Regions from separate parts of the Streptomyces sp. SJL17-4 genome, predicted to be linked through region 1. Evidence: riboswitches for the same ligand, from Rfam matches in the RefSeq annotation. Region 1 holds a riboswitch; each other region holds the start of a gene.
What was found. Region 1 has a riboswitch for thiamine pyrophosphate ahead of thiC (phosphomethylpyrimidine synthase ThiC). Riboswitches for the same ligand answer to the same signal wherever they lie in the genome.

Region 1 (10,208 bases):
GAACCGCCCTCCGGCGCGGCCCCGAACCGGGGGAGCGCGCATCCGGGTGGTGCGCGCCGGTGGCGGGCGCCGTGGCGCGCATCCCCCGTAGAGGTGAGTTGAGACCTCTTCGAGACCTCGCCCCCACTCCAGGCCTACGCCGTTCGGCAACCACTGGTCCCATGGCGAATGCCCTAACTACCTTGGATTCCTTACCTATTGACGCCTTTCGGCCATGCAGAAACGTGCCTGTCAACGCCTGCATATGCGACCGGCCCAACCGCCCCTCATCGCCCTACTATCGGCTCGCCATGACAGCAGCAGGGAAGCACCAGGTGAGCCGGGCACAGACCCGGGGAAGCCGGCAGGGCCGGGCAGGCATCCGGGACGTGGCCGCCGCCGCCGGGGTCTCCATCACGACTGTCTCCGACGCGCTCAACGGCAAGGGCCGACTCCCCGACGCCACCCGCCGTCACGTGCGCGAGGTCGCCGACCGGCTGGGCTACCGCCCGTCCGCGGCGGCCCGCACGCTCCGCACGGGGAAGTCGGGACTCATCGGCCTGACCGTGACCACATACGGGGATGAACCTTTCACCTTCACCGAATTCGCGTACTTCGCGGAGATGGCCAGAGCAGCCACATCGGCGGCGCTCGCGCGGGGCTACGCCCTGGTCATCCTCCCCGCCACCTCCCGCCATGACGTCTGGTCGAACGTCGCCCTCGACGGCACCGTCGTCATCGACCCCTCCGACCACGACCCGGTCGTCACCGAACTGGTCCGGCAGGGCCTGCCCGTCGTCTCCGACGGGCGCCCCGCCGGCACCCTTCCGGTCACCGCCTGGGTCGACAACGACCACGAAGCCGCCGTCCTCGATCTGCTCGACCACCTCGCCGACGCCGGCGCCCGCCGCATCGGTCTCCTCACCGGAACCACCACCGACACCTACACCCGTCTGTCCACCACCGCGTACCTCAACTGGTGCGAGCGGGTGGGCCAGGACCCCGTCTACGAGGCCTATCCGGCGCACGACCCGTGCGCGGGCGCCGTCGCGGCCGACCGGCTGCTCGCCCGACCGGACCGGCCCGACGCCGTGTACGGCCTCTTCGACCCCAACGGAACCGACCTCCTCGCGGCCGCGCGCCGCTACGGGCTGCGCGTCCCGGACGACCTGCTGCTGGTCTGCTGCAGCGAGTCGACCGTCTACGCCACCACCGAACCGCCCATCACGACGCTCTCACTCAAGCCGCGCAGGATCGGCACGGCCGTCGTCCAGCTCCTCATCGACGCCATCGAAGGGATCGACACCGACGGCCCGGTCGAGCAGGTGATACCGACCGAACTCATCGTCCGCACCTCCTCGCAGCGCCGTCCACCGCGCACCACCGTCAGCCCGCCGCGCTCACCCGCGAAGGACTGACACCCCGCCAACCGGCGCCACCGAATCCGCCGTCCCCGCCCCTGCCCGTGGGCCGGGACGGCGAAACCGGCCACCGAACCGGCCTCAACCCTGGACTCGACCTTCTCAATTCGGGCGAAACAACCGGTGAACCCGGAGTGGACCCGGATTCACCACCCCTGGTGCGTCACACAGGAGGACCCTCATTCCTATGATGGGCGCACGACATCGCGGACCACCCCGACCAGGCCGGTCCGCCATGTGCAGGGCATCGCGACGGTGGTGGAGGGGTCCATGACTCAGGGGGCCGGGCAGGAGCCCGTGGTGCGCACGGCGACATTGCGTGACTTCCGCGTACCGCCGTACGCCCGCGTGCCCGTACAGGGCCATGCCACCGATCCGACGACCACGGAACCTCTGCCGGTGCTCCCACCGGCCGAGCCCGCTCCCCCGGAGCGCGCACCCGTGGCCACACCCTCCGCACCCACGGCCGCCGTACTCGGGGTCTCCGTCGCTACGCCCGTACCCGCAGCCGCCGTGTCCGTGTCCGCTCCCGCGCCGGCGCCCGCGCCGGCCGAGCCGACCCTGCATCTGGGACGTCGTACCCCTCCCGCGTACGCCCCCGGCCCCGCCCCGACCGCCTCCTCCATCGTCTCCGTCGCCACCGGCCACCCCGGCAACGCCTTCCCCGAGGGCGGGATGCCCGAGGGCTACACCCCGACCGAGCGCGACCTCCCCGTCATCAACCGCGGCGACACGGTCCAGGTCCTGGTCGCGGCCGAGCCCGCCCCCGCCGCCGAGCCCGCCCCCGCGAGCGGCGAAGGCCCCGGCCCGCTCTACGTCGTCGGCGACGTCCACGGCTATCTCGACGAGCTCGTCGCCGCCCTCCGCGCCCAGGGACTCATCGACGAGAACGGCAGCTGGGCCGCCGGCAACGCCCGCCTCTGGTTCCTCGGCGACTTCACCGACCGCGGCCCCGACGGCATCGGTGTCATCGACCTCGTCATGCGCCTCTCCGCCGAGGCGGCCGCCGCCGGCGGCTACTGCAAGGCCCTCATGGGCAACCACGAGCTGCTGCTCATCGGCGCCAAGCGCTTCGGCGACACCCCGGTGAACTCCGGCGCGGGCACCGCCACCTTCCAGGCCGCCTGGCTGCTCAACGGCGGCCAGAAGCACGACATGGACCGGCTCCAGGACGTCCATCTGCAGTGGATGTCCCGGCTCGACGCCGTGGTGCGGGAGGACGACCACCTCCTGGTGCACTCCGACACCACCGCGTACCTCGACTACGGCCAGACCATCGAGGACGTCAACGACACGGTCCACGAGATCCTCAACCGGAACGACGCCGACGAGGTCTGGGACGTCTTCCGGAAGTTCACCAAGCGCTTCGCGTTCCGCGACGAGGGCGGCCCGCAGGCCGTCCAGGAGCTGCTCGCCACCTACGGCGGCTCCCGGATCGTCCACGGCCACAGCCCCATCCCGTACCTCCTCGGCCAGGTCGGCACGGAGGACGACGAGGGCAATTCGGGCCCGCTCGTCGACGGACCGCACGTGTACGCGGACGGTCTGGCGATCGCCATGGACGGCGGAGTGACCATGGCCGGAAAGCTACTGGTCGTCCAACTCCCCCTGAACGGCTGACGCATAACCCTCCGCATCCGGGGAAGGCGAATTCCGGAAACACCCTGTCAGCGTGTGGCACCACCGCAATACCATCGGGTCCATCCGTAGCAGGCTCTCCTCCGTTTCCGCCCAACCGACCGTTTCCCACGGCTGATCCGGGCCTACGGAGCATCGGGGGATGCACATGAACGTGGCTCCGCACCTGCTGACCGAGGACCGCGCCGAGTACGAGCGGCTCCTCGACGACGCACTCAGCACCGCCCACGCACGTCCGGATCTCGCCGGGGCGGGAACCCGGCTCACGCTCGCCCAGCTGCGCGCCCTGACCCTGAACGCGACAACTCTGGTCACCAGCGCCGCGGCGAGCGAGTACGACCACTTCGTGAAGGTCCGCGAGCAGCATCGCGCGGCCCTCGGGACCAGGACACCGGCGTCTTCGGACCGTCCGGGCCCCGGCCCCGGCGTGGTCGCGATCCTCACCGTCATGGTGCCCGTCCTCGCGGGTGCGGCGGCCGTCATCTTCCTGCTGGTCGGCGCGGTCCTGCACGCCATCGCCCCCACCGTGGTGTTCGGGGCCACCCTGCTCACGGCCGGCCTGGTCTTCGGCGCGGTCGCCGCCGCCGGACTGCTCGGCGCGGCCGCCGGCCTCCTCGTGACGGCCCTGCGCAACAGCCCCGCCGAGGTGAACAGGGGCGGTCCACCCGCGGCAGCACCGGACGACGAGCTGTCCCGCGCACGGGAGGCCTGGCGCCGCGCCCTCCTCGAGCGGGGCATCCTGCCCTTCCTCCGCGACGTCCTCGCCGCCACCACCCCACCCACCGGCCCCCCTGGCCCCTGACGAACCACCGGCCCGCGACTCCCCCGGGGTCGCGGGCCGGCTCGGTCTCCGGGCGGTGGTCAGTCCGCCAGCGGGAGGTACACGCGGTTGCCCGTCGCCGCGAACTCGGCCGACTTCGCGGCCATCCCCGCCTCGATCTCGTCCGCCTTCAGATCGCCACCGTGCTCCCGCCGGATGTCCTGCGAGATCTTCATCGACTGAAGGATTCCTCTGGAGACGGACGCGAAGCCGGCTGAGGAAGCGCAATGATCGCGATTCCGTCCTGCTGGGCTACCGCCAGACGGCTACCGTCCGGATGAAGCGCAGCCACGGGAGTCGGTACGTGCCTCACCCCGTAGCTGCCGACGCGCGGTGAGACCCCGACCTCCGGCCACTCCGCAAGAACGGCTCCCGTGGGCGCATCGATCAGCCGCGGGTGCTCGCACAGCACGATGACGCCATCACCGTGCCCGATGAGTGTGCCCATCGGAAGCTCAAGCTGGTGCCTGTGCAGCCATCTCTGCTCCGACAACGACCACACGCCCAAATGCCTGGGCCCCAGCGTTGCCGGGTCGTCCGCGTCGTCATCGTCGGCCTCGTCCTCGCCCGTCGCCACCGCCAGGCGATCGCCGTCGAGCCAACAGGCGGCATCGATTTCGGCATCCACCCAGCTCCACGACGGCAGTAGGCCCTCACCGTCGAGCACGGTCGGCTCTGTCAGTGCCCGTTCGAGGTCGTACACCCGGGCGATCCCGAACGGACTCCACAGCCAGCCGGCCGAGAGGAGCCGCTTGCCGTCGGGGCTCATGGCAAGCCTGGAATGGAAGACGTCAGTCGGCGTCCGCTCGCCATGAGTGAGCCGCTCACCCGTTGCCACGTCCTCGACTTCGATGACTTCATAGGCGTCGGGACAGTGCACCAGCACCTCCCGACCGTCGGAGAGCGCGCCCAGCACCACCGGGTAGTCGAAGTCCTTGGCGTGGTAGCAGCTCCGGTTGAGCTCACGGACGATCCGCTGTCCGTCGAGGAGTAGTGCCTTCGTCCCCCGCTCGGTGTACGCGACGGTGTACCGGCCGGACGGCGAGACGACGGCCCGATCGAAGGGGTACGCGTACATGCGTCCTGATGGGTGCTCGACGCCGTCGGACGTCCAGCGCCGTCCCCCGTCCACTCTGTCGACGAGGTCCTCCCCGTCCCATGCCAACGACCGCACCTTGCCCGTCGCCTTCCACCGCACCACCCCGGTGCTGCCCATCGATCCCCCCTCCGCATACGGCCTCAGTCGGCCGCGCGCCTGCGCCTGAATGTATTCGAAGCAGGGGATCCAACAGTCGGGCCGGGATCGGAGGCGGGCCCGTGACTCCCCCCGTGAGTCGCGGGCCCATCTCGTGCTTCCAGTCGCCGGATCAGTCCGCCAGTGGCAGGTAGACGCGGTTGCCGGAGGCCGCGAACTCCTTCGACTTCTCCAGCATCCCGGCCTCGATCTCCTCCGGGGTGGCGTCCGCTTCACCGCCGAACTGCTCTGTGATGCTTCTGCTGATCTTCATCGAGCAGAACTTCGGACCGCACATCGAGCAGAAGTGCGCGGTCTTCGCGGGCTCCGCCGGCAGCGTCTCGTCGTGGAACTCACGCGCGGTGTCCGGGTCGAGCGCCAGGTTGAACTGGTCCTCCCAGCGGAACTCGAACCGCGCGTCCGACAGCGCGTCGTCCCACTCCTGCGCACCCGGGTGCCCCTTGGCGAGGTCCGCCGCGTGGGCCGCGATCTTGTACGTGATGACACCGGTCTTCACGTCGTCGCGGTTCGGCAGGCCCAGGTGCTCCTTGGGCGTGACGTAGCAGAGCATCGCCGTGCCCCACCAGGCGATCATCGCCGCGCCGATGCCGGAGGTGATGTGGTCGTACGCGGGCGCGACATCCGTGGTCAGCGGGCCGAGCGTGTAGAACGGCGCCTCCTCGCAGATCTCCTGCTGGAGGTCGATGTTCTCCTTGATCTTGTGCATCGGGACGTGCCCGGGGCCCTCGATCATCGTCTGCACGTTGTGCCGCTTGGCGATCGTGTTCAACTCGCCGAGCGTGCGCAGCTCCGCGAACTGCGCCGCGTCGTTGGCGTCCGCGATCGAGCCGGGGCGCAGCCCGTCGCCCAGCGAGTACGTGACGTCGTACGTCGCGAGGATCTCGCAGAGCTCCTCGAAGTGCGTGTAGAGGAAGTTCTCCTTGTGGTGCGCGAGACACCAGGCGGCCATGATCGAGCCGCCGCGCGAGACGATGCCGGTCTTGCGGCGCGCGGTGAGGGGCACATACGGCAGGAGTACGCCGGCGTGCACCGTCATGTAGTCCACGCCCTGCTCGGCCTGCTCGATGACCGTGTCCTTGTAGATCTCCCAGGTCAGGTCCTCGGCCCGGCCGTCGACCTTCTCCAGCGCCTGGTAGAGCGGCACGGTGCCGATGGGCACCGGGGAGTTGCGCAGGACCCACTCGCGGGTGGTGTGGATGTTGCGGCCGGTGGACAGGTCCATGACCGTGTCGGCGCCCCACTTGGTCGCCCAGGTCATCTTCTCCACCTCCTCCTCGATGGAGGAGGTGACGGCGGAGTTGCCGATGTTGGCGTTGACCTTCACCAGGAACCGCTTGCCGATGATCATCGGCTCGATCTCCGGGTGGTTGACGTTCGCCGGGAGCACGGCGCGGCCCGCGGCGATCTCCTCCCGTACGACCTCGGGGGAGACGTTCTCCCGGATCGCCACGTACTCCATCTCCGGGGTGATCTCACCCCGGCGGGCGTACGCGAGCTGGGTTACGGCCTGGCCGTCGCGGCCGCGGCGGGGCACGCGCGGCCGTCCGGGGAAGACGGCGTCGAGGTTCTTGAGCCCCCCGCCGCGCGGCGAGGTGTGCTTGATGCCGTCGTCCTCGGGACGGGCCGGGCGGCCCGCGTACTCCTCGGTGTCGCCGCGCCCGATGATCCAGTTCTCGCGCAGCGGCGGAAGGCCCCGCCGTACGTCGGTGTCGACGGTGGGGTCGGTGTACGGGCCGGACGTGTCGTACAGCGTGACGTCCTTGCCGTTGGTGAGGTGCACCTGACGGACCGGCACCCTGAGGTCGGGGCGCGAGCCCTGGACGTACCCCTTGTGCCAGCCCGGCGTGCGGGCGCCGTCGGCAGAGGTGCCGTCTGCAGTGTCGTTCTGCTCGGAGGCAGGCGTGCGTGCATCCTGAATGGTCATGGAGACCGATCTCCCTACGCCGGCATTACCCGGTAACAGGTTCGGCGGTCGGCGCAGCCTCCTCCCGTACGTACATTCAGTACGCGCGTACGGTGATCAGCGCCCTCTCAGCCCGGTGCTCCGAGCTCCCGCGTGTGCAAAGGTGCCACCACGCTAGCGTCATCCCTGGCGTGCTGAACAGTGGGCCCCTGCCGTTCTTGCGATGATCGGTCGGTGACTTCCCCCCAACAGACTCCCGAGCCGCACGGCCACGACCACGACCACGGCCCCCACGAGCATGCTCAGGCACACGGTTCTCATGGGCACGGTCCGGCACACGGATCCCACGGGCACAGCCACGGGCACAGCCACAGCCATGGGCCCGCCACGCCGGTGTCCCGGCATCTGCGCAGGGTCATCGCCGCGATCCTCATCCCCTTCGCCACGGCGGTCGTGGTCGGGCTCGTGGTCCTGTGGCCCGGTGGCCCCCCGCCGCACGAGCGCACCGGCGTCGGCTTCGACCGGCAGACCGAGCAGGGCAAGGTCGTCGCCGTCCAGCAGGTGGACTGCGCCTCCGTGAACGCGGGGCAGGTCCCACCGACCGGTGACACCTCGACCCCGCAGGGACGCGAGGCGGTCAACGCCCAGCAGGGGGAGTGCGAGAAGGCGACGATCGAAGTCACCAGCGGTCCGGAGAAGGGGCGTAGGTTCACCGAGATCGTGCAGCCGGACGCCCCGCGCCAACTGCACGAGGGGCAGGGTGTGGTGGTGGCGTACGCCCCCGACGCCCCGCGCGACCTGCAGTACTCGGTCACCGATGTGAACCGGAAGGTCCCGATGGCGGTGCTCGCCGGGATCTTCGCCATCGCGGTCGTGCTCGTCGGCCGGCTGAAGGGCGTGATGGCCCTGGTCGCGCTGGTCGTGAGCTTCCTGATCCTGACGTTCTTCATCCTGCCGGCGATCCTGGACGGGTCGAATCCGCTGGTCGTGGCGGTGGTCGGATCGAGCGCCATCATGCTGATCGCGCTCTACATGTGCCACGGACTCTCGGCCCGCACCTCGGTCGCGGTGCTCGGGACGCTGATCTCCCTGCTGCTGATCGGTCTGCTCGGCTCGGTGTTCATCGGCTGGGCCTCGCTGAGCGGCAACACCGACGACAACACCGGCCTGATCCACGGCCTCTACCCCGAGATCGACATGTCCGGCCTGCTCCTGGCCGGGGTGATCATCGGTTCGCTCGGTGTGCTCGACGACGTCACGGTCACCCAGACGTCGGCGGTCTGGGAGCTGAAGCAGGCCGACCCGGGCATGGGGCCGCGCGCGCTGTACCGGGCCGGGATCCGGATCGGCCGCGACCACATCGCCTCGGTCGTGAACACACTGGTGCTCGCCTACGCGGGTGCCGCCCTCCCGCTGCTGCTGCTCTTCTCCATCGCTCAGAGCAGCATGGGGACGGTGGCCAACAGCGAGCTGGTCGCCGAGGAGATCGTCCGGACGCTCGTCGGATCGATCGGTCTGGTCGCGTCCGTGCCGCTCACCACGGCCCTCGCGGCCCTGGTGGTCTCCGCCGACCGCGCGGATGCCGGGGGCGGGCCGGGCACGGGAAGCGGGAAGCCGGCGGCGGCGGCACGGGGTGGACGACGCCGTCGTGCGAAGTGAGGCCGCCGGCCGACACGCGCCGAGCCGGTGCGCGGGACACGCGCCGAGCCGGGGGCGCGGGACGTGCGCCAAGCCGGGGGCGCGGGACGTAGGCCGAGCTGGTGCGGGCGGGGGCGCGGGACGTGCGCCGAGCCGGTGCGCGCGGGGGCGCGGGCCGGCTCAGGCGGCCGGGCCCGCGTTCTCCTCGGCGAGAATCCGGCCCAGCGCGGCCTCCAGGTTGTCCTCGAAGTCGCCGAGTGTCCTTTCCTGACCGAGTGGCACCAGTTTGTCCGTACGGTCGAGGAAGGCGACCAACGGCGGCGCGCTCGCCCGGAACAAGGCACGATCGGCACCGACCTGGAGCCGGATGGAGACGTCCGAGAGGCCCTCGGGCTCCGTCGGCGCGATGTGCACATCACCGTCCCCGCTCGGCCGGTTGATCCCGTCGAGCAGCAGCTCCCTACCGAACGCCCAGGTCACAGGCGCGTCCCCGGGGAGGTGGAACGTCATCCGCACCGCGTAGGGATCCCGGGTCTCGTATCGGAGTTCAACCGGGATCTTGAAGGAGAGCTCCTCGGAGACGAGGAAGCTCATCAGGACCTCGGCCTGAACCGACTCTCGCATCATGTACCCCGCAGTAGATGAAGCAGTTGTGTAAACACAGCTGCTGAAAGCTGTGACCGAAACGGCCAGGAATGATCCCCCGTGGCCCTCTTGACGCAATCGTGCTGGAAGCGCTAGCAGATCACAAGGAGTGATTTTTCAGATACTGATAGAGAAAGCGAGCGAGCTGAAGAGCCTCCCGATCTCCGTACGTAGCTGCTCGACTGCTGGGAGCAACCGTTCTTCCTGGTGAAGAGGGAGGGAAATGGCCATTGCGGCCGCCGTGGAGCCCGCAGTGATGGGGATTGCGGCACAGACTGTGCCGAGTGCATATTCCTGACGCTCCACCAAGGGCTCCATTCGCCCCAAACCGCCCAAACGCTCCAAAAGCGCTCGACGGTTACGCACCGTGTACGGAGTGATGGCTTCCACCGGGTGCCGGTCAAGGTGGTCTTGACGAGATTTCAGATCGAGTTGACTCAACAGGCACTGCCCGATCGCATGAGCGTGACCGGTCTCGCGAAAGTCGGCCCATTCCTCCACCGCGGGGGCGGAAGGAGTGTCGGCGACAGCGACGAGCTCGATCTCCCCCTCGCGATAGAGGGCGAAGTAGACGGGCACACCGATCGCGTCCCGCCAGCGGGCGAGGGAGTCTTCGATCTTGATGCGACGATTCTGCACATCTCCGCCGCCGGCCAGTCGGACCGCGGCGTCGCCAAGGACGAACACACCCTTCTCGCGGACCAGATAGCCCTCGTGCGTCAGGGTGCGGAGCAGGTGGTACGTGGTGGGCAGCGGAAGGCCCGTCTCACGGGCGAGCTGTTTGGCCGGGGCGCCTTCCGCATGGGAAGACACGGCCTCCAGGAGTCTCAGTGCGCGCTGCACCGAGCCGATCAAAGTAGGCGCAGCCGCTTGCGTAGCCGTGGCCAAAGGTCACCCCCAGGCGTGACG
Region 2 (10,208 bases), 2.0 Mb from region 1:
GGCGCCGGGTCGACGGCCATGACGGTGCCGCGCTCGTACACGTCGCTGAACGCGCGCTTCGTCGTGCCGACCTCGAGCCCGGCGTCGGTGATCCGCTTCGTCGCCTCGGTCTCCGTCTGGCCGAGCACGGCGGGGACCCGGGTGAACTGGCCGGAATTGATGTACCAGACACCGGAGCCCAGGCCGAGGGCGAGCAGCACGCCCAGGACGAGGAGCAGCGGGCCGCGCGGGGGCCGTCGACGCCGGTCGGACGTGGGCGGCTCGGGGGCCGGCAGCCGGTTCGTGTGCAGCACCTGATGCGCGTCGGCGTCGGCGCCGGTGTCGGTGTGGGCGTGGGGCTCGACCGGTACGGCCCGGGCGATCACACTGGTCCGGTCGTCCGTGGTGTCCCGGGCCCCGGACCGGGCCTGCGGGGGCACGGCGTCCAGCTGCTCGTCACGGAGCGCGGCGCGGGCCTCCCGCAGCTGGGCGAGCAGGGCGACGGCGTCGTACGGGCGGACCTCGGGGTTACGTGCGGTCGCCGCAGCGACCAGCTCGTCCAGCTCCACGGCGAGCCCGGGAACGGTCGCCGAGGGGGCGGGCACGTCCGTGCTGAGGTGCTGGTAGAGCACCTGGGCGGGGGTGTCGCCGGAGTGCGGCTTGCCGCCGGTCAGCATTTCGTACAGGACGACACCGCAGGCGTACACATCGGCGCGGGTGTCGGCGGTGCCGTGCTCGATCTGCTCCGGCGCGAGATACGAGACGGTCCCGAGGACCGAGCCGGTGGTGGCGGTCGCCGAGCCCACGGCCCGTACGAGGCCGAAGTCGGCGACCTTGACCCGGCCGTCGTCCCCTATCAGGACGTTCTCCGGCTTCATGTCCCGGTGGACGAAGCCGGCCCGGTGCGCGGCGCCGAGCGCGGCGAGCACCGGCTCCAGGATGTCCAGGGCGGCCCGGGGCGGGAGGGCGCCGCGCTCGCGCAGGACGTCGCGGAGGGTGCAGCCGGCGACGTACTCCATCGCCAGATAGACGTACGCGCCCTCGGCGCCCTGGTCGAAGACGCCGACGACGTTCGGGTGCGACAGCCGGGCGACGGACTTCGCCTCGCGGATGAAACGCTCGACGAACGCGGCGTCCGTGGCGAGGGCGGGGTGCATCACCTTGAGCGCGAGGACGCGGTCGAGGCGGGTGTCCACGGCCCGGTAGACCGTGGCCATCCCGCCGACGGCGATGCGCGCGTCGACGCGGTAGCGGCCGTCGAGCAGCCGCCCGACGAGGGGGTCCTGAAGGGTCGTGTCCACGGCGACGAGTCTACGAGCCGGTGGGTGGGGGCTCGGCCGGGTGGCGACGACTGCAGCGCACCTGTGACGAGCCGCACGGCGGGGCCGGTCGGGGGCCGCTGCCGCCGTGGCCGTGGCCGTAGCCGTGGCCGGGCCCGGGTCGGGCCCGCGCCCGCCGCCCCCCGCCCGTGTGGGCATTCGTCCCGCGGGGCGGGACGGGTGGGCACACGGGACGGCGCCCTCTGGCGGCGCCTCCGCCCCTTGTGCCTGGACCCGCACCAGAAGTGCGCCGTGCACAGGGTGCGGGTCAGGGCGCAGGGAGCCTAGGCCCGGCAAGGGGCGCCGTCCGTTGTGCCCACCCGTTCCGCCCCAGCGGAACGAATGCCCACAACGGGGGTGGGTGGGGGTGGAGCCTCGGCGGAACGAATGCCCACAACGGGGGTGGGTGGGGGTGGAGCCTCGGCGGGGCCGTGGTCCACGACGGGGGTTGTGGGGGTGGAGGCCCGGCGGGGCCGTGGCCCACGACGGGGGTGGGTGGGGGTGGAGGCCCGGCCAGAGCGTGGCCCACGGCCGGGGGCACGACGCAGGGCGGCGACGGGTCGGGTTCCCGGCCGGGCGGGGGGTCCGTGACGGCGAGGGGGTTCGGGGGCTGCGGGTTCTAGAAGGCCGGGCGTTCCGGGTCCAGGGCTGCGCGGCCCGATGGGGGGGACGACGCCTCCGCGAAGTGGCGGCGCGGAATCCGCCCCGCCCGCCACGCCAGCCGCCCCGCCTCCACCGCGTGCCGCATCGCCGAAGCCATCAGGACCGGCTCCTGCGCGCGGGTCACCGCGGACGCCAGCATCACCGCCGCGCACCCCAGCTCCATCGCGAGCGCCGCGTCGGACGCCGTGCCCGCGCCCGCGTCGAGGATCACCGGCACCCCCGCCCGTTCCACGATCAGCTGGAAGTTGTGCGGGTTGCGGATGCCGAGCCCCGAGCCGATGGGGGAGCCGAGCGGCATGATCGCCGCGCAGCCCACGTCCTCCAGCTTCCGCGCGAGGACCGGGTCGTCGTTGGTGTAGGGGAGGACGGTGAAGCCGTCGTCGACCAGCGTCTCGGCCGCTTCGAGGAGCTCCTCCCCGTCCGGCAGTAGCGTCCGCTCGTCGGCGACGACCTCCAGCTTGATCCAGTCCGTGCCGAGCGCCTCCCGGGCCAGACGGGCGGTCAGGACCGCCTCGCCCGCCGTGAAGCAGCCCGCCGTGTTCGGCAGGACCCGGATGCCGAGCCGCTCCAGGACGGAGAGGACCGAGCCCTGGACGGTCGGGTCCAGGCGTCGCATCGCGACCGTCGTCAGCTCCGTACCGCTGGCGACCAGCGAGCGCTCCAGGACGTCGAGGCTGGGCGCCCCGCCGGTGCCCATGATGAGGCGGGAGGAGAACTCCGTACCGCCGAGGGTGAACACGTCGTCGGACATCGCGCTCAGCCTCCCTGGACCGCGGTGAGGACTTCCACCCGGTCGCCTTCGCCGAGGAGCGTCGTCTCCCATTCGCCGCGCGGTACGACCGTCTCGTTGAGGGCGGCGGCGACCCCGGAGCGGGCCTGGGTCAGGGTCGCCACGAGGGCGTCGAGGGAGACGGGGCCGGAGAGCACGCGGGCCTCTCCGTTCACGGACACGTTCATGCGGGCTGCTCCTGACGTACGGGGGCGGGCGCGGGGGCGAAACGGCGGGGGGTGAAGGGGCGGGCCTCGTCGGGGAGGGCACCCGTGGTGAGCACCTCGGCCATGACGTCGCCGGTGACGGGGGTGAGCAGGACCCCGTTGCGGTAGTGGCCGGTGGCCAGGTGCAGGCCGGGCAGGGCGGTGGGGCCGAGCAGCGGCGCGTTGTCGGGGGACGCGGGGCGCAGGCCCGCCAGGGTCTCGGTCAGCGGCAGCTCCGTGAGCCCGGGAACGAGCTCATGGGCGTCGCGCAGCAGCTCGTACACCCCGCCCGCCGTCACCGTGGTGTCCCAGCCGAGCTCCTCGCTGGTGGCGCCGACGACGAGTTCGCCGTTCTCGCGGGGCACCAGGTAGACGTGGCTGCCGCGGACGACGGCCCGGACCGTCCGGGAGAGGAAGGGGGCGTACGGGGCCGGGATCCGGAGCCGCAGGACCTGGCCCTTCACTGGGCGGACCGGCGGGAGGACCTCGTCCGGCACGCCCGCGAGGCGGCCGCTCAGGCTGCCCGCGGCGAGGACGACCTGGTCGGCCAACAGCTCCCCGCCCCCGGCGAGCACGACACCGCGCGCCCGGTCCCGTACCACCGTCAGGCGCTGTGCGAGGGCGCGGTGGAAGACCACCCCGGCCCGTTCGCAGGCGACGAGGAGCGCGGCGGCGAGCCGGCGCGGATCGACCTGGTGGTCGCCGTCCACCCGGAGCCCGCCGCGCACCCCCGGGGCCAGCATCGGTTCGAGGCGGCGGCACTCGCGGCCGCTGAGCCACTCCGAGGTGAGCCCGCAACGGATCTGCAGGGCGTGCAGTTCGCGCAGGTGGGCCCGGTCGTCGGCGTCGAGGGCGACGGCGAGGGTGCCGCAGGCGCGGTAGCCGACGTCGTGGCCGGTGGCGTCCTCCAGCTCGGCGACGAACGCGGGATAGCGCGCGGCAGAGGCGAGGTTGAGCCCGAGGAGGGTCTCCTCGCCGTAGTGCAGTTCGGTGACGGCGGCGAGCATCCCGGCCGCGACGTGTGCGGCGCCGCCGCCCGGGGCCGGGTCGACCACCGCGGTACGCATGCCGCGTCGCGCGGCCCGCCAGGCCGTGACCAGGCCGATGATGCCGCCCCCGACGACGAGGACGTCGGTCCCGGACGCACGGTCCTCGGACGCGTGGACTTCGGAAGAACGCATGGGCGTCCAGCCCCTCCCTTCGCCGGCATGACCCGGATCAGGTTCGTACGGTCGGAGGCCGTCCCAGCCTCCCTCTCAGCCCGGTGCGTCCGGGCTCCCGCGAGTGCTTTACGCCCGACACACTAGCTTCCGCTTCCGGTGAGCCGCAGACCCCTCCCTTCCTGACGGTCCGTCAGATGCGTAAGGTGGTCGGGTGAGCGAGCAGAAGCAGGCAGAACAGCACGTCGTGATCGTCGGCGCCGGGATGGCGGGCGTCCAGACCGCCGTCGCCCTGCGCGAGCAGGGTTTCACCGGCCCCGTGACCCTCATCGGGGCCGAACCCCACCAGCCCTACGACCGGCCCCCGCTCTCCAAGGCCGTCCTCCTCGGCAAGGCCGAGGGCTCCGCCTTCGACATCGACTTCGAGGAGCTCGGCATCGAGCTCCGCCTCGGCCTCGACGTCACCGGGCTGCGCCCCGCCGACCACGAGATCGACACCGAGGCCGGGCCCGTCGGGTACGACGCCCTGGTCGTCGCCACCGGCGCCCAGCCCGTCACCCTGCCCGGCACCGAGGGCGTCCCCGGCGTCCATCTGCTGCGGACCCTCGACGACGCCGTACGCCTCGGGCCCGTCCTGGAGCGCCGGCACAGCGTCGTGGTCGTCGGCGCCGGATGGATCGGCGCCGAATTCGCCACCGCCGCGCGCGAGGCCGGCTGCGCCGTCACCGTCGTCGAGGCCGCCGACCGCCCCCTCGCCGGAGCCCTGCCCGCCGAGGTCACCGCCCCCATGGCCGAGTGGTACGGCGAGAACGGCGCCGAACTCCTCACCCACGCGCGCGTCCGCACCGTCGAGCCCGGTGAGCCGGGCAGGGTCGTCCTCGCCGACGCCCGCGAGCTGCCCGCCGACGCGGTCGTCGTCGGCATCGGCGCCCTCCCCGCCACCGGCTGGCTCACCGGCTCCGGGATCGCCCTCGACCCGAGCGGCGCCGTCACCGCCGACGAGCGGCTGCGCACCAACCTGCCCGATGTGTACGCCGTCGGGGACTGCGCCTCCTTCCCCTCCGCCCGCTACGGGCGGCGCCTCCTCGTCCACCACTGGGACAACGCGCTCCAGGGGCCCCGCACGGTCGCCGCGACGATCATCGGGGCCGGTGCGGGGGCGGACTCCGCGCCGTACGACCCCGTGCCGTACTTCTGGTCCGAGCAGTTCGGCCGCTTCGTCCAGTACGCCGGGCACCACGCGGATGCGGACGAGCTGCTCTGGCGCGGCGACCCGGCCGAGAAGACCTGGTCCGTGCTGTGGCTGCGCGCCGGGGTCCCGGTGGCCCTCCTCGCGGTGGGCCGCCCCCGCGACCTGGCCCAGGGCCGCAAGCTCATCGAGACGGCCACCGCCGTCGACCCCACGCGCGCCGCGGACCCGTCCGTCCCCCTGAAGGCGGCAGTCGCCTAGGGCCCGACTACCGACTGTCAGTCCGGGATGGCAGGCTTGTCCTGTGACCGAGATTGACGTAAAGATCGATGCGCTCGTCCCCGCCTGGCTCTATGTGCCCGACATCGCGGAGATGCTCGATGTCGAGGTGACGCGCGTGCGGCAGCTGATCAAGGAAGGTCAGCTCATCGCCGTGCGCCGTGGAGAGAACAACGCCCTGCAGATTCCCGCCGCCTTCATCCAGGGCGACAAGATCGTCAAGGGCCTCGTCGGGCTCCTGACCGTGCTGCGGGACGACGGCTTCACCGACGAGGAGATGCTGGAGTGGCTCTTCACTCCGGACGAGAGCCTGCCGGGCACGCCCGCGCAGGCGCTCAACGAGAACCGCGGCACGGAGGTGAAGCGCCGCGCGCAGGCGCTCGCCATCTGACGCGGCACCGAAGGACACCATGAGCGGATGTCGCGGCGGTCGGCCCCACGGCCGGTCGCCGCGACACCCGCGCCACACCGCCGGGGTCCCACCCCGACACCCACGGGGTACCACCCCGTGACACCGCCGGGGAGCCACCCCGCGACACCCACGGGGAGTCACCTCGTGAGACCGACGGGGTACCACCCCGTGACACCGACGGGGGAACCATCCATGCCCACGCCTCGTGAGCTGCTCGCCGACGCCCGGCTCTACCTGTGCACCGATGCCCGGAAGCGCCAGGGCGACCTGCCCGCCTTCCTCGACGCCGTGCTCTCCTCCGGCGTGGACATCGTGCAGCTCCGCGACAAGGGCATGGAGGCGGGTGAGGAGCTGGAGCACCTCGCCGTCTTCGCCGACGCCGCCCGCCGGCACGGCAAGCTCCTCGCCGTGAACGACCGGGCCGACGTCGCCCACGCCATCGGCTCCGACGTACTGCACCTGGGCCAGGGCGACCTGCCCGTACCCGCCGCCCGGGCGATCCTCGGCGGCCGTGACGACGTGCTGATCGGCCGGTCCTGCCACGCCGAGACCGAGGCGGCCGCGGCCGCCGTCGAACCCGGCGTCGACTACTTCTGCACCGGACCCTGCTGGCCCACCCCCACCAAGCCCGGCCGGTACGCGCCGGGCCTCGGCCTCGTGCGGTACACGGCGGGCCTGGCCCAGGACCGCCCCTGGTTCGCCATCGGCGGCATCGACGAGACGAATCTGGACGAGGTCCTGGACGCGGGTGCGCGCCGGATCGTCGTCGTCCGGGCGATCACCGAGGCCGACGACCCGGCCGCCGCGACGGCCGCCCTCGCCAAGCGGGTCCGGGAGCGCGCCGCGGAATAGGACTTCCGGCCGACGGCCCGGGATCTGATCGGCGTCCCGGGGCCCGTTCGGTGGCCCCGGGGCTCGTGGCGCGGCTCGCGGGGCCCTCGGAGGTTCGTCCAGCGATCCGTCCCGCCGGCTGTCCAAAACTGTGTCCATTACTCGGACACCGTTCACGTCCCTCGCCGAGGCCCGTCTAACCTGCCCGTATGGCCCTTGGTACCGCTTCCGTCCGCTCGGACCGCGCCCGCACGGTCCGCGAGATCCTCGCCGCCGGCGGCACGTCGTACTCCTTCGAGTTCTACGCGCCCCGGACCGAGAAGGGCGAGCAGGGCCTCTGGAACGCGATGCGCCGCGTCGAGGCGGTCGGACCGAGCTTCGTCTCCGTGACCTACGGCGCCGGCGGCTCCACCCGCGGCGGCACCGTGAAGGCGACGCAGAAGATCGCCTCCGACACCACGCTCACCCCGGTCGCCCACCTCACGGCGGTCGACCACTCGGTCGCCGAGCTGCGCAACGTCCTCGGCCAGTACGCCGACGCCGGCATCCGCAACATGCTCGCGCTGCGCGGCGACCCGGCGGGCGACCCGCTGGGCGAGTGGGTCGAGCACCCCGAGGGCGTGAAGTACGCCGCCGACCTCGTCCGGCTGATCAAGGAGTCCGGCGACTTCTGCGTCGGCGTCGCCGCCTTCCCGGAGATGCACCCCCGCTCCAGCGACTGGGACACGGACATCCGGCACTTCGTGGACAAGTGCCGCGCGGGTGCCGACTACGCGATCACCCAGATGTTCTTCGACCCGGAGAACTACCTGCGGCTGCGGGACAGCGTCGCGAAGGCGGGCTGCGAGACCCCGATCATCCCCGAGGTCATGCCCGTCGTGAACGTGAAGACCCTCGGCCGACTGCCCCAGCTGAGCAACGCTCACTTCCCCGCGGATGTGAAAGACCGCATCCTCGCCGTCAAGGACGATCCCGCCGCTGTACGCTCCATCGGTATCGAGTTCGCGACGGAGTTCTGCGCGCGGCTGCTCTCCGAGGGTGTCCCCGGACTGCACTTCATCACGCTGAACAGCTCCACCGCGACGCTCGAGATCTACGAGAATCTCGGACTGCACCAGCAGTCGTGACCGGTCGTACCCGCCCCGACCCGCGGCGGTGACCGTGGAGAGGGGCGGCGGGGCATGGGGTGGACGGTCCTCTACATCGCGTTCGGCGTGGTCGCGCTATGGCTTCTGGGGGAGGTGCTCCTCCAGTACAAGGCACGCCTGCGCTGGCGGGTGCTCGCCTTCTGCGGCTTCCTCGGCGTGGTCCTCGGTGTCCTGATGCCCTCGGTGCCGGTGATCATCGCCGGGGCGATCGCCTTCGCCGTCGGCCAGACCTATGTGACGCTCTCCTTCCGCCGCGGCTTCTCCACCGGCTGGGCGATCGGCGGCAGTCCGGGCGCGAGCCGTCGCCGCAGGTCGGGCGGTCCTGCGCAGGCCGGGCCCACCCTTGAGGTCACCGAGCTCTCCTACGAGGCCGAGGACACCCCGTACGCCGGGCCGGAGGGCGGGGAGGCTCCGTCCGCCGCCGAGACCTCCGCTGTCTACGAGCCGCTGCCGATGCCCGAGGACACCGGCCAGTACGGCGTCTACAGCATGGGCCAGGACCAGGCCCACGGTGCTTCCCAGCCCCCCGGCACCGGCTACGAGACGGGCTACCAGACCGGGTACGACCCCTACGCGCCCGCGTACGATCAGCAGCAGCCCGCCTACGACTACGGCCAGGCCGCCGGGCAGCAGCAGTACGCCGCCTACTCCGACCCGTACATCGGCCCCGGCACGGACGGCCAGCAGTACGGCTCGTACTACGGCGACCCGTACGCCCCCTCGTACACCTACGACACCCCGCCCGGCGGGGTCTGGGTCCCGCAGCAGCGCGACACCGAGCAGGCGCCGCAGCCGCAGCAGCAGCCGCAGGGACCGGGCCCGTACGGCTACGAGCAGCACCCGGACGACCAGCAGCAGTACCGGTACTGACCGACCGTGGGGCCCGGCGCGTCCGCCGGGCCCCACGTCCGTCTACCGGGAGCCGCGGAAGTCCGCGCCCTCCACGATGAATCCCGCCACCAGCGCGCCCGACATGCCCGCGTGGGCGAGCCCGCCGCCCGGGTGGGACCAGCCGCCCGCGAACCAGAGCCCCGGCAGCGGGGAGCGGTTGCCGGCCGGGAGCAGCTCTCCGCCGGCCCCGGCGAGCGCGGGCCCCGGCACCTCGGCGACTCCGGTGTCCCGCCGAACGTCCTCCGGGGTGCGCACGTGCTGCCACAACAGCCGCTCCCGCAGCCCCGGGACCGCGTGCCCGGCCGCCTCCACCATCAGCCCGGCGAAGGACTCCCACCCGGCCGCGTCCCGCTCAGGAGACGTACGGACGGTCGCCGTGACCGTCACCGACTCGTGGTCCGCGTCCGGGCGCAGCGCCGGGTCGTCCGGGCGCAGCACCGTCACCGTCGGCCACTCGCCCGCCGCGTGGACGACGGTGCGGTGGACCGCCTCCGCCTCCCGGGGGCCGCGCAGCGCCAGACAGACCGTCACCCGGCTGGTCCCGGTGACCTGGTGGCGCGGCCCGTCGCCGCCGTGACCCCACTCGACGACGTGATCGCGGTGGAGCGCGGGCACCGGAGCGCCGGAGACGACATGGTCGGCCTCCACGGTCTCGCCGCCCGTCAGCCGGACACCGACCGCCCGGCCGTCCTTCTCCAGGACGCCCTCCACCGGCGTGTCGAAGACGAACTCGACCCGCCGCTTCCGGCAGCGCTCGTACACCGCGTCGGCGAGTGCCCGCAGGCCCCCGCCCACGTACCAGCTGCCGAAGGTCTGCTCCATGTACGGCAGGACGGCGGCCGAGGCCGGGGCCGTCGCCGGGTCGAAACCGTACGACCACGCGTACGCGTCGAGCAGGGCCGCCAGCCGGGGATCGCGCAGCTCCCGCGCCCCGACCTGCGCGAGCGTCGTCGTCGGGCGGCGCAACAGGCCCGCCTTCAGGGCCGGGTACGGCTCACGGGCCAGCGGCGCCAGGTCGGCCGGCTGCGGCTCCTCCAGGAGCGGGCGGCGGGTGCGGTCCCAGGCCTCGCGGGCCCGCACCAGGAAGTCGCCCCAGCGCTCGCCCGCGCCCGAGCCGAGCGCGGCGTCCAGGGCGGCGACCGTACCGGCCCGGGAGGCGTTCGGCAGGTCCACGCGGGTGCCGTCGGCGAAGACATGACGGCTCGCCGGGTCGACCTGCGCCAGCGTGACGCAGTCCTCCAGCGGTTCCTTGCCGGTCTTCACGAACAGGTCCCGGTACACGGCCGGCAGATGCAGCAGCCCCGGGCCCGTGTCGAAGGCGAACCCGTCGCGCTCGAAGCGGCCGACCGCCCCGCCGTACGT
Region 3 (10,208 bases), 1.8 Mb from region 1:
CCCCCGCACCCGCCAGAACCGGCTCGACGGCCGGGACCTTCGCGTAGCCGACCAGCTCCAGCTCAGCCCCGGCGAACGTCGCATGAACACGCAGGACGCCGGTCTGACCGCCGACCTGAACGCGATGAACAACGGACTCGGGGGCGATGTTCAAGGCCTCGCGCCACGCCTCGAAGGCGGCGAAGTCGTCGTGGAACGTCAGCTCCAGCCGCTCCGGGTAGATCGGCGAGACCTCCACGGTCGGCGCCGCCATGTGCGCGAACTCCGCCGTCAGCAGCCGCAGCGCCAGCAGCGGGGCGGACAGGTCCGCCAGCGTCTGGGCCCTCACGCGGCACCGCCCGACTGCACGGCGGCGCGGTTCGTGAGGTCCCGGCGGGCCGCCACGACCCGGTGACGGGCCCGGCGGATCCGCCGCTCGTCCAGCTTGGTGACGGGACGGTCCAGCGTCTTGATCACCGCGTCGAGCAGCTCGACGTCCGCCAGGATCAGCGGCATCTCGTTCTCGATCGCGTTCAGCTCGGCGTTCGACGGCTCACCGTCGAACGGGGTAGCCGTAACAACGGCCTGAAGTGCAGCGATGGACAACATTGGGTGTGTTCCTTCCAGTCAGGAACGGCCCGAACCGAGGCCCCGGTGTCCTACCACCGGGGCCTCTCGCCGTTAGAACCAGGAATCTCCGGCTCCCCTCAACCCCGCCCGTACGGCACCCCGCGAACAGGGCCCGGACGGGCAGGGGAGGCAACCGGCCGCAGCCCGTGAGCTGCGGAGGGTCAGAAGACGCGGTGGGCGTGGCCGGCGTGCCGGTCCAGCACGAACGGCGCCCAGGTACTTCGTCGGTACATCGAGACCCCCTCAGGTCGGCGGGACGAGAGCAAGCACTGCAAGGGGGACCCGTGTCCCCACTCTCCGGCCGTTGCTCGCGGTCGCCGGGCCACCTCGCCAGTACGGGCCGAAACCCTGTTCCACCTGGCCTTTAGCGGGATTGCAGCGTCCCCGCCCTCTGCTCGCGGGCAGCACCCCTCGCCGGACCGGAATCCGATGAGGTACATGTACTACCTGTTCCTCATCATGGGGAGGGGGATTCGCATCGTCAAGTCCCTTGGTTCTTCGGGGCTTCGCGAGTCCGCTCCGCTTGATGTCTCAAGCGTGGCCTGAACAGGGCAGACGCTGGACTCCGTGGATGTACGGCTCCGAGACGACTCGCTACGGTGGAAGTCGTCCCAAGTCGTCCCGTCAGGGGGAGAGCACGACATGGCCAATGAACGGCTGCGCGGCGCCATCATCGAGAGCGGATTGACGCTTGATCAGGTTGCGGAGCGGCTCGGGGTCTCGGCCAAGACGGTGGAACGCTGGATCAACGAGCCCAAGCGCCAGCCCTACCGCCGATTCAAGTACGCCGCGGCCTCGCTCCTCCAGCGGGAGATGTCCTACCTGTGGCCGGAGGAGCGGACGTCGGCCGAGGTCACCGAAGCAGGTGGCGCAGAACTGGTCAAGCTCTACCCCCACCGATCCGTCGTCCCGAATCGGCTCTGGCCGCAGCTTTACGCGGGGGCGGCGCGGCAGTTCGACGTCCTCGTGTACTCAGGGTTCTGGCTCACCGAGGACGCCGCCTTCCACCAGGTGGTAAAGGAGAAGTCGGCTGCCGGCGTCCCGGTCCGCTTCATGCTCGGGGACCCCGACTCGGCCGCCGTCGCCGTCCGTGGAGACGACGAGGGCATCGGTGGCGCGATGGCGAGCAAGATTCGCAACGCGCTGGTCAACTACGCGCCGCTGTTCGGGCTGCCCAGCGTCGAGTTCCGGCTCCACTCCACCACGCTCTACAACTCCATCTACCGGGCCGACGACGAGATGCTCGCCAACGGCCACCTGTACGGGGTGGGTGCGTACATGGCGCCGGTTCTCCACATCCAGCGCGTCCCCGGGGGCGAGCTGTTCGACGCCTACGCTGAGAGCGTCGAGCGGGTCTGGGAGGGCGCCCGGCGTATCTCCTCGCCCACGGACCTGAGAGGTTCAGACACATGAGCAGGATCGACTACTTCCGCGACCCGAAGGCCCCAAGGGCCAACTCGGTGGTGCCCTCGGTCACGGTCGTCGTGCGTGACGGTGACGGTCGACTCCTACTCATCCACAAGACCGACAACGACCTGTGGGCGCTACCGGGGGGTGGCCACGACATTGGCGAGCGCATCGGCGATACGGCTGTGCGTGAGGTCGTGGAGGAGACCGGGATTGAGGTCGAAGTGGACAACGTCGTCGGGCTCTACACCGACCCTGAGCACGTCCTCGCGTACGACGACGGTGAGGTGCGGCAGCAGTTCTCGATTTGCTTCCGGGCCCACCCGGTCGGAGGCTCCCTCCGCACGAGCAGCGAATCGAAAGAGGTCCGCTGGGTGGACCCAGCGGACCTCGATGACCTGGACATTCACCCGTCCATGAGGCTGCGCATCCGGCACGGCCTGGATGAGTCGGGACGGGACCCCTACATCGGCTGAGCGCCGGCCGCGGCTGCGGCCATCCGCCTTTCCACCCGCTCGTTGGCGGCATGGATCTCCGGTGCCGCCCGCTGGATGAACCGACCGACGATCGTGTCCGGGCCGTACCGCTGAACGATCTCGTCCAGCCGAGCCGCCGGCGTCGTGTGCTCGCCGGTCGGCGTCGTCGTCATGTCGGACACGATGAGCGCGTCGACCAGCTCGGGCCGCTCCAGCTCGAACTCTGTCTCCAGCTCATGCCGGAGCCCACGCTCCTCGGCCTCCAGAAGCGCGCAGGAGTGGTGGGCCACGAGCCGGACAACCCGTTCGTCGGCGCCTTCCTGGTCCCGGAGGAACCGGGCTCCGTCGAGCGGGTGGAAGCCGGTGGCGGCGATGGAGGGCGAGTAGCCGATGTCATGCAGGACGGCCGCAGCCTCCAGCAGCTCGGCGTTCGCGCCGAGGATCGGGGCGAGGGACCGGGCCCGCTTGGCGACACCGAGAGAGTGCGACCAGCGGCGGGGCAACGGCTCGGACAACATCGATTCGGAGAGCGAGTACGCCCACCCAGTAAGGTCCATGGGCACCAAGGCTAGGACTCCTCCAGGTTGGACGGGAGGGCTTGAACCGTTCGGCCCTTGCCATGAACGGTGGAGAGCATCCCAGTCCCCTCCATCTGCGCGAGGGCTCGGCGCACCGCTGTACGGGAGACTCCGAACCGTGCGCACAGCTTCGCCTCCGACGGGTAGGCGGCGCCCACCGCCAATGCGTCTTCCCTGATCAAGCCAATCATGCGGTCGACGAGGGGACGGATAGGCTGGGCGGACAGTCGCCACCCGGCACCGGGCACGGAACTGATCAGGTTCTCGGCCTGCAGCGTCTTGAGCGCGCGCCGGACCGTGTTGCGGGAGACGTCGTGCTCCCGCATGAGATCGGCCTCGGACGGCAGCGCGTCCCCGGGAGAGCCTTTCTCGATGTCCTTCCGCAGCGCGTCAGCAATGAGCAGATAGGTTCCGCGCGGGCTGGCCTCCGGCACGGCACCTCCTTCCGGCAGCTTCGACTGTTGCAAGGGTCGCATGTGCCACCGGCGAGGAGACCACTGCGGGTTGGAGCCGGTTCGCCGAACCGTGCGAGCTGGCCACGGGCCGTGGTCAGCCACCTAGAAAGGTGGGTACGTCCGCCGGTGGAGTGGGAACATGAGACATGGCCCCGGACGAGGATGCTTCAGATCCACAATCACTCATTCCTGTCAGCATGCGAAGCGCAAGTGCTGACCGATGCTGGTGGTGCGGAGGGTTTGCTGACTCCCGGGAGCATCGCCATAAGAGGTCCGATGTTGTCGGAACGTTCGGCGGAGGGCGCTGGACTGACGGCGGGGTCGTCCGCGTAGTCAGCGGACGCAACCGCCCTGACTACATCCAGGGGCCGAACTCCGGCAAGTTGAAATTCCCTAAGGTTCTTTGCACGAGTTGTAATAATTCGAGCAGTCAGGCCTTCGATCTCGCCTATGAAGCCTTCTCTCAGTACTTGCGCGAGAACGCCCGCGTCGTGGACGACGGGTTCAGATTTAAGTTCTCCGATGTATACGGATCCGACTGGAGAATCCACAGAGAGGAACTGGTCAGGTACTTCGTCAAGCACGTAGGTTGTCGTCTCGCTGAGGTTGGTATCGCAGTGCCGGATGCATTGATCGACTTCATGAATGGAAAAGGGAGACGTGCGCCTCATCTCAATATGCAGATGAGCGCCAATCTTTCTAAGCTGGAGATGGGTCGGCACATGAGTCGGGTTCATGGTAGTAACGAGGGGAGTCTTTGGCTCGGCGACCATGAGCTATTGCTGGGGCGGGATGGGTCGCCTGGGGGAACCCAGAGTTTTTTCGGTTTTGATTGGTTCACGCTGTCCTGGGGGTTCTCATTCACGTGGCGGCGCGGGCAAAGTAATTTCTATCATTCGGATAAGGTTGAAATTCCTCAGTTCTGGCCCGGCGGCATGGCCGCAGGTGACGTGGAACGAGTCTGTGTGGACTGTAATTCGATCGAGAAGAAGGCGTGAATGATTCTGCGCGCATACATCGAATGTCCGGCATGTGAATCTCCAGTCATTGTGCGCGTAGGAATCGTGCGGGAGAGCCAATCTCTAACCGTGGCGTGTCCGCATTGTCAGTCCGCGATTAGGGGTGAAACATCCCCGCCCTCCGATGGTGAATTGCCTAGGTTCAATCTTCCAGGTGTCAAGATGGTTGATCATCGGACCCCTGGAGCAGATTGGAGGGTCGTCAGCACCTATGGCGACCTTCCCAGTACTTCATCTGAGGAGCACTCCTCTTTCATCTTCGCCACGCAGGTCTTCGGTGACCAATTTATGGAATATTTCCAATGTGTGGGAATTGTTCGAGAATTCGAGGAGAGGGTGGATGCTATTGAGCACGCCTACGGCTTCTATCTCCAGGAGAGATGGGATCTTCTCGACTCGGTAATGAGGCGCAGCTTCGAGGATGCCTGGCCGAAATCCCCGTCAATTCTTGATAGGCATACCCATCTGCATCGAATCCTTTCGGTGCTCGCGGCGGCGCTGGATCCCAATGGTGCCTACCCCAGAGCGAAGCGCGAGTTGTGGTCTCGAACCTTCGGAAGGGAAGAGAAATTTTCCGAGCTGGCGTTTCGTGCCACTTCGGATCCAAACTTCAAAGTAATCAATCGCCGCCTTTCGGATCAACTCGTGAGGCTTCTGCGGGATGCTGCCGATTGGATTCCGGCTCTGGCGATTGTGCATCTCCGGGCCGGGCGGATGCCGATTCCGGAAGATTGGCGAGTCCCGCTCGTCCGTATCGATACCTTGCGCGACGCCTACAGGCAGAACTTCGAAGTGAGTTGCCAAATGCTGCCACTCGTGGTTCGCATGCAGAATATGGTGGAGGGGCGCGATTTTGACGTGATCCGCGACCCTGGCCTGCCTGGTGGTTGGGAGCCTCGGATCTTGCTCCCGCGTGAGCTAGTTAATAACGTGAATCAGTACACGAAGGCGAGAGCGTCGATCAAAGAGGCGTACCTAAATCGAAACTCCCGACTGCGGTACTTTTGGAATTCTGCTTTTACTAGAGATGTCAGAAATGGCATCGCACATGCGGAGTTTGACTACGTGATGCATGATGGAATCGTGAGGTACAAAGGGGTAGAGGTGCCTCAGTATGTTTTTGTTGAGGCACTGATCCAGCAGATTGCCCTCCTGGTGTTTTGGCTTGATCTGTGCAAGCTTTGCAAGATTTATGGATCGCGGTGGGACCCGTCGAGCAAGAAGTTTCTGGGTCTCGCCTAGTTGGGGTGGCGCAGCTGAGTGGATGGCGTGTCTCAAGCCGCCTCATACTCGTGAGCTCGGCCGCCCCGCCACTTCACCCAAGCCGGGTCGTCGAGGAGGTCCTCGGCGTCCGGGAGGCCTGCGCGGCGGAGGAACTCGACCACGTCCTCGTCGCTGTGCGCGAGGCCGAGGATGTTGCCGCGTGCGGTGACGCGCCTCCCGCCGGTGGGGGAGGGCTGATGGACGACTATCGGGGCACTGTCCATACCCTCCAGGATGCCCCGGGCCGGGCGTGGGCACTGAGACCGCGCTCGGCTGGCGGACGGGGAGGTCGGGAGCGTCCCCGGCATGATCAGGAGGGCGGCCGCTCGCGCGCGAGCGGCCCGATCGGGCACCTTGGCAGTAGGTAGTCGCCCACGTTCATGACCATGGATTTCCCGCTGGCCGGCCTCCGCCCGGGGCCGTCTCTGGGCCGTCTGAAGGCGGCCCGAGACGGCCCCGGACGGCCCGGGACGACCACCACCGGAACGCGGAGCCCCTGGTTACCGGGATCGATCTGCGACACTGGGGGAACCATGCCCAAGCCCGGAGAACTCACTTTCGTCGCCCCCCGCGGAGCCAAGAAGCCGCCGCGGCACCTGGCCGACCTCACGCCCGCCGAGCGGAAGGAGGCCGTCGCCGCGATCGGCGAGAAGCCGTTCCGCGCCAAGCAGCTGTCCACCCACTACTTCGCGCGGTACGCGCACGATCCCGCCGAGTGGACGGACATTCCGGCCGCCTCGCGGGAGAAGCTGGCCGGGGAGCTGCTGCCCGATCTGATGTCCGTGGTGCGGCACATCTCGTGCGACGACGACACCACCCGTAAGACCCTGTGGCGGCTGCACGACGGCACGCTCGTCGAGTCGGTGCTCATGCGCTACCCGGACCGGGTGACCATGTGCATCTCCTCGCAGGCCGGCTGCGGGATGAACTGCCCGTTCTGTGCGACGGGGCAGGCCGGGCTCGACCGGAACCTGTCGACCGCCGAGATCGTGCACCAGATCGTGGACGGCATGCGGTCGCTGCGGGACGGGGAGGTGCCCGGGGGACCGGCGCGGCTCTCCAACATCGTGTTCATGGGCATGGGTGAGCCGCTCGCGAACTACAAGCGGGTCGTCGGTGCCATCCGGCGCCTCACCGACCCTGAGCCGGACGGTCTGGGGCTCTCGCAGCGCGGGATCACCGTCTCCACCGTCGGGCTCGTGCCCGCGATGCTGCGCTTCGCCGACGAGGGCTTCAAGTGCCGGCTCGCGGTCTCGCTGCACGCCCCCGACGACGAGCTCCGGGACACCCTGGTGCCGGTCAACACGCGCTGGAAGGTGCGTGAGGTCCTCGACGCGGCCTGGGAGTACGCGGAGAAGTCCGGGCGCCGGATCTCCATCGAGTACGCGCTCATCCGGGACATCAACGACCAGGCGTGGCGCGGTGACCTGCTGGGCCGGCTGCTGAAGGGGCGTCGGGTGCACGTCAACCTGATCCCGCTGAACCCGACGCCGGGTTCGAAGTGGACGGCGTCGCGTCCGGAGGACGAGAAGGCCTTCGTCGAGGCCATCGCCCGCCACGGCGTGCCGGTGACCGTGCGGGACACCCGGGGCCAGGAGATCGACGGTGCCTGTGGACAGCTGGCCGCCGCCGAGCGCTGACCTTGTAGTCTGAGCTCGAACACATCTCCATATTCCGACAGGGGAGCGCCACAGCGCTGAGAGTGCGGTCACCGTAGGACCGCAGACCCTCTGAACCTTGCCCCGGTCATTCTGGGTAGGAAGTTCGGTCGTTAACTCAAGCTGTTGCGCCCTGCCCGCGCCCGGTTCGCCGGTCGTGGGCAGGGCCGCGTCTCTTCCTGGTCATACCCAGGAGGAATCTCAGTGAGCACCACTCCGGTGAGCATCAAGAAGGCCGCCGCCGCCGCGCTCGTCGCGGCGCTGGGCGTCACCACCCTCGCCGCCTGCGGCACGGACGACGCCCGCGAGGCCGCCGGCAAGTCCGGCGCTCCCGCGCCGAAGACCGTGACCCTCGTGAGTCACGACTCGTTCAACGCCTCCAAGGAGGTGCTGGCCGAGTTCACGAAGCAGACCGGCTTCACCGTCAAGGTGCTGAAGAGCGGCGACGCGGGCGAGGCCGTCAACAAGGAGATCCTGACCAAGGGCTCCCCGCAGGGCGACGTCTTCTTCGGCGTCGACAACACGCTGCTGTCCCGCGCCCTCGACAACGGCATCTTCGTGCCGTACGCGGCGAAGGGGCTGGACCGGATCCCGGAGGCGTACCAGCTCGACAAGGAGCAGCACCGCGTCACGCCGATCGACTCCGGTGACATCTGCGTCAACTACGACAAGAAGTACTTCGCCGACAAGAAGCTGGCGCCGCCGGTGACCTTCGACGACCTGGCGAAGCCGGCGTACCGGAACCTGCTCGTCGTCGAGAACCCCGAGCGGTCCTCCCCGGGCCTCGGCTTCCTCCTCGGGACGGCCGCGAAGTACGGGGACGAGGGCTGGCAGGACTACTGGAAGAAGCTCAAGGCCAACGGCGTGAAGACCGTCGACAGCTGGGAGCTCGCCTACAACCAGGAGTTCTCCGGCTCGGCCGGCGGCAAGCAGGCCAAGGGCGACCGGCCGCTCGTCGTGTCGTACGCCTCCAGTCCGCCGGTCGAGGTGCTCTACGGCGAGCCGCAGCCGAAGGTGGCCCCCACCGGGGTGTCCACCGGGACCTGCTTCCGGCAGACGGAGTTCGCGGGCCTGCTGAACGGCGCGAAGAACCCCGAGGGCGGCAAGGCGCTGATCGACTTCCTGATCTCGAAGAAGTTCCAGGAGGACATGCCGCTCCAGATGTTCGTCAACCCGGTGGCGAAGGACGCGGCCCTGCCCGAGCTGTTCACCCAGCACGGCGTGGTCGTCGACACGCCGGAGACGATGGCGCCGGAGAAGATCGCCGAGAAGCGTGACCCGTGGATCCAGCAGTGGTCGTCGCTCGTTCTGAAGTAGTCCCCGACCGCCGGGGAAGCGCGGCGCGGCTCGGCCTGATGGTCGTGCCCGTCGCCTTCTTCGCGCTGTTCTTCGCCTGGCCCGTCGTCTCGATCGTCGAGCGCGGGCTGCGGGTCGACGGGGTGTGGCAGTTCGGCCGGTTCGGCGAGACGCTGAGCCGGCCGGAGATCCTCGACGTCCTGTGGTTCACGCTCTGGCAGGCACTCGCCTCCACCGGTCTCACCCTGCTGATCGCCCTGCCCGGCGCGTACGTCTTCGCGCGCTTCGACTTCCCCGGCAAGGGGCTGCTGCGGGCGGTCGTCACCGTGCCCTTCGTGATGCCGACGGTCATGGTCGGTACGGCCTTCCTGGCGCTCGTCGGCCGAGGCGGGCTCCTCGACGAGCTGTGGGGCGTACGACTCGACACCACGGTCTGGGCGATCCTGATCGCCCATGTGTTCTTCAACTACGCCGTCGTCGTACGGACCGTCGGGGGCCTGTGGGCGCAGCTCGACCCGCGCCAGGAGGAGGCCGCCCGGGTCCTCGGCGCCTCCCGCTGGAAGGCGTGGCGGACGGTGACGCTGCCGGCGCTGGCCCCGTCCGTCGCCGCGGCCGCGCTGATGGTCTTCCTCTTCACCGCGAGCTCCTTCGCCGTCGTCCAGATCCTCGGCGGATCCACGTACTCCACCCTTGAGACGGAGATCTACCGGCAGACCGTCGTCCGCTTCGATCTGACGACGGCGGCCGTCCTCACGATGGTGCAGTTCGTCGCCGTCGGCGTCGTCCTCGCCGTGCACGCCCGGATCGTTCGCCGGCGGGAGACCGCCCTGCGGATGGTGGCGCCCGAGGAGACGGCGCGCCGGCCCCGTGGCGTCGGGCAGTGGGCGCTGTTCGTGGCCGTCCTGCTCTCCGTCGCCCTGCTGATCGTGCTGCCGCTCGGTGTGCTCGTCGAGCGGTCCTTCGCCACCTCCCACGGATACGGGCTCGACTACTACCGGGCCCTGCGGACCCCGGACCCGTCCGGCACCTTCCTCGTGCCCCTCCTCGACACGATCGGGAACTCGCTGCGGTACGCCGTCGTCGCCACCCTGATCGCCCTTGTCATCGGTGGACTCGCGGCGGCCGCGCTGACGAGGCGTGCGGGGCGCCTGGTGCGGGGGTTCGACGCGTTGCTGATGCTGCCGCTCGGGGTGTCCGCGGTGACCGTCGGCTTCGGGTTCCTCATCACGCTCGACGAGCCGCCGTTCGACCTGCGGGCCAGCTGGATCCTCGTACCGCTGGCTCAGGCGCTGGTCGGGGTGCCCTTCGTCGTACGGACGATGCTGCCGGTGCTGCGGGCGGTGGACGAGCGGCTGCGGGAGGCGGCGGCCGTGCTCGGTGCCTCGCCGTGGCGGGCCTGGCGGGAGGTGGACCTGCCGCTGGTGCGGCGGGCGCTGCTGATCGCCGC

Region 2: it holds a riboswitch for thiamine pyrophosphate, as region 1 does, so the genes downstream of both, thiO (glycine oxidase ThiO) here and thiC (phosphomethylpyrimidine synthase ThiC) in region 1, are expected to answer to the same signal.
Region 3: it holds a riboswitch for thiamine pyrophosphate, as region 1 does, so the genes downstream of both, N5875_RS10835 (thiamine ABC transporter substrate-binding protein) here and thiC (phosphomethylpyrimidine synthase ThiC) in region 1, are expected to answer to the same signal.

The regions. Positions count from the first base shown of each region.
Region 1 is NZ_CP104578.1:4,314,362-4,324,569, forward strand. It holds gene N5875_RS19295 (LacI family DNA-binding transcriptional regulator) at 291-1,397, shown strand; gene N5875_RS19300 (metallophosphoesterase) at 1,656-3,020, shown strand; gene N5875_RS19305 (hypothetical protein) at 3,181-3,840, shown strand; partial or broken gene N5875_RS19310 (thiamine biosynthesis protein ThiC) at 3,900-4,037, opposite strand; gene N5875_RS19315 (hypothetical protein) at 4,031-5,074, opposite strand; gene thiC (phosphomethylpyrimidine synthase ThiC) at 5,226-7,037, opposite strand; TPP riboswitch at 7,032-7,179, opposite strand; gene N5875_RS19325 (YibE/F family protein) at 7,218-8,675, shown strand; gene N5875_RS19330 (SsgA family sporulation/cell division regulator) at 8,835-9,278, opposite strand; gene N5875_RS19335 (helix-turn-helix domain-containing protein) at 9,417-10,187, opposite strand.
Region 2 is NZ_CP104578.1:6,305,252-6,315,459, forward strand. It holds gene pknB (Stk1 family PASTA domain-containing Ser/Thr kinase) at 1-1,280, opposite strand, end outside; gene N5875_RS28335 (thiazole synthase) at 1,918-2,712, opposite strand; gene thiS (sulfur carrier protein ThiS) at 2,718-2,918, opposite strand; gene thiO (glycine oxidase ThiO) at 2,915-4,117, opposite strand; TPP riboswitch at 4,115-4,228, opposite strand; gene N5875_RS28350 (FAD-dependent oxidoreductase) at 4,311-5,546, shown strand; gene N5875_RS28355 (Rv2175c family DNA-binding protein) at 5,590-5,955, shown strand; gene thiE (thiamine phosphate synthase) at 6,169-6,828, shown strand; gene metF (methylenetetrahydrofolate reductase [NAD(P)H]) at 7,017-7,934, shown strand; gene N5875_RS28370 (hypothetical protein) at 7,989-8,825, shown strand; gene N5875_RS28375 (NAD(P)/FAD-dependent oxidoreductase) at 8,868-10,208, opposite strand, start outside.
Region 3 is NZ_CP104578.1:2,529,881-2,540,088, reverse strand. It holds gene N5875_RS10885 (hypothetical protein) at 1-328, opposite strand, end outside; gene N5875_RS10880 (DUF6284 family protein) at 325-588, opposite strand; gene N5875_RS10875 (helix-turn-helix transcriptional regulator) at 1,252-2,022, shown strand; gene N5875_RS10870 (NUDIX domain-containing protein) at 2,019-2,492, shown strand; gene N5875_RS10865 (HD domain-containing protein) at 2,480-3,049, opposite strand; gene N5875_RS10860 (winged helix-turn-helix domain-containing protein) at 3,061-3,504, opposite strand; gene N5875_RS10855 (hypothetical protein) at 3,672-4,523, shown strand; gene N5875_RS10850 (hypothetical protein) at 4,707-5,786, shown strand; gene N5875_RS10845 (hypothetical protein) at 5,819-6,031, opposite strand; gene rlmN (23S rRNA (adenine(2503)-C(2))-methyltransferase RlmN) at 6,341-7,447, shown strand; TPP riboswitch at 7,477-7,587, shown strand; gene N5875_RS10835 (thiamine ABC transporter substrate-binding protein) at 7,670-8,782, shown strand; gene N5875_RS10830 (iron ABC transporter permease) at 8,821-10,208, shown strand, end outside.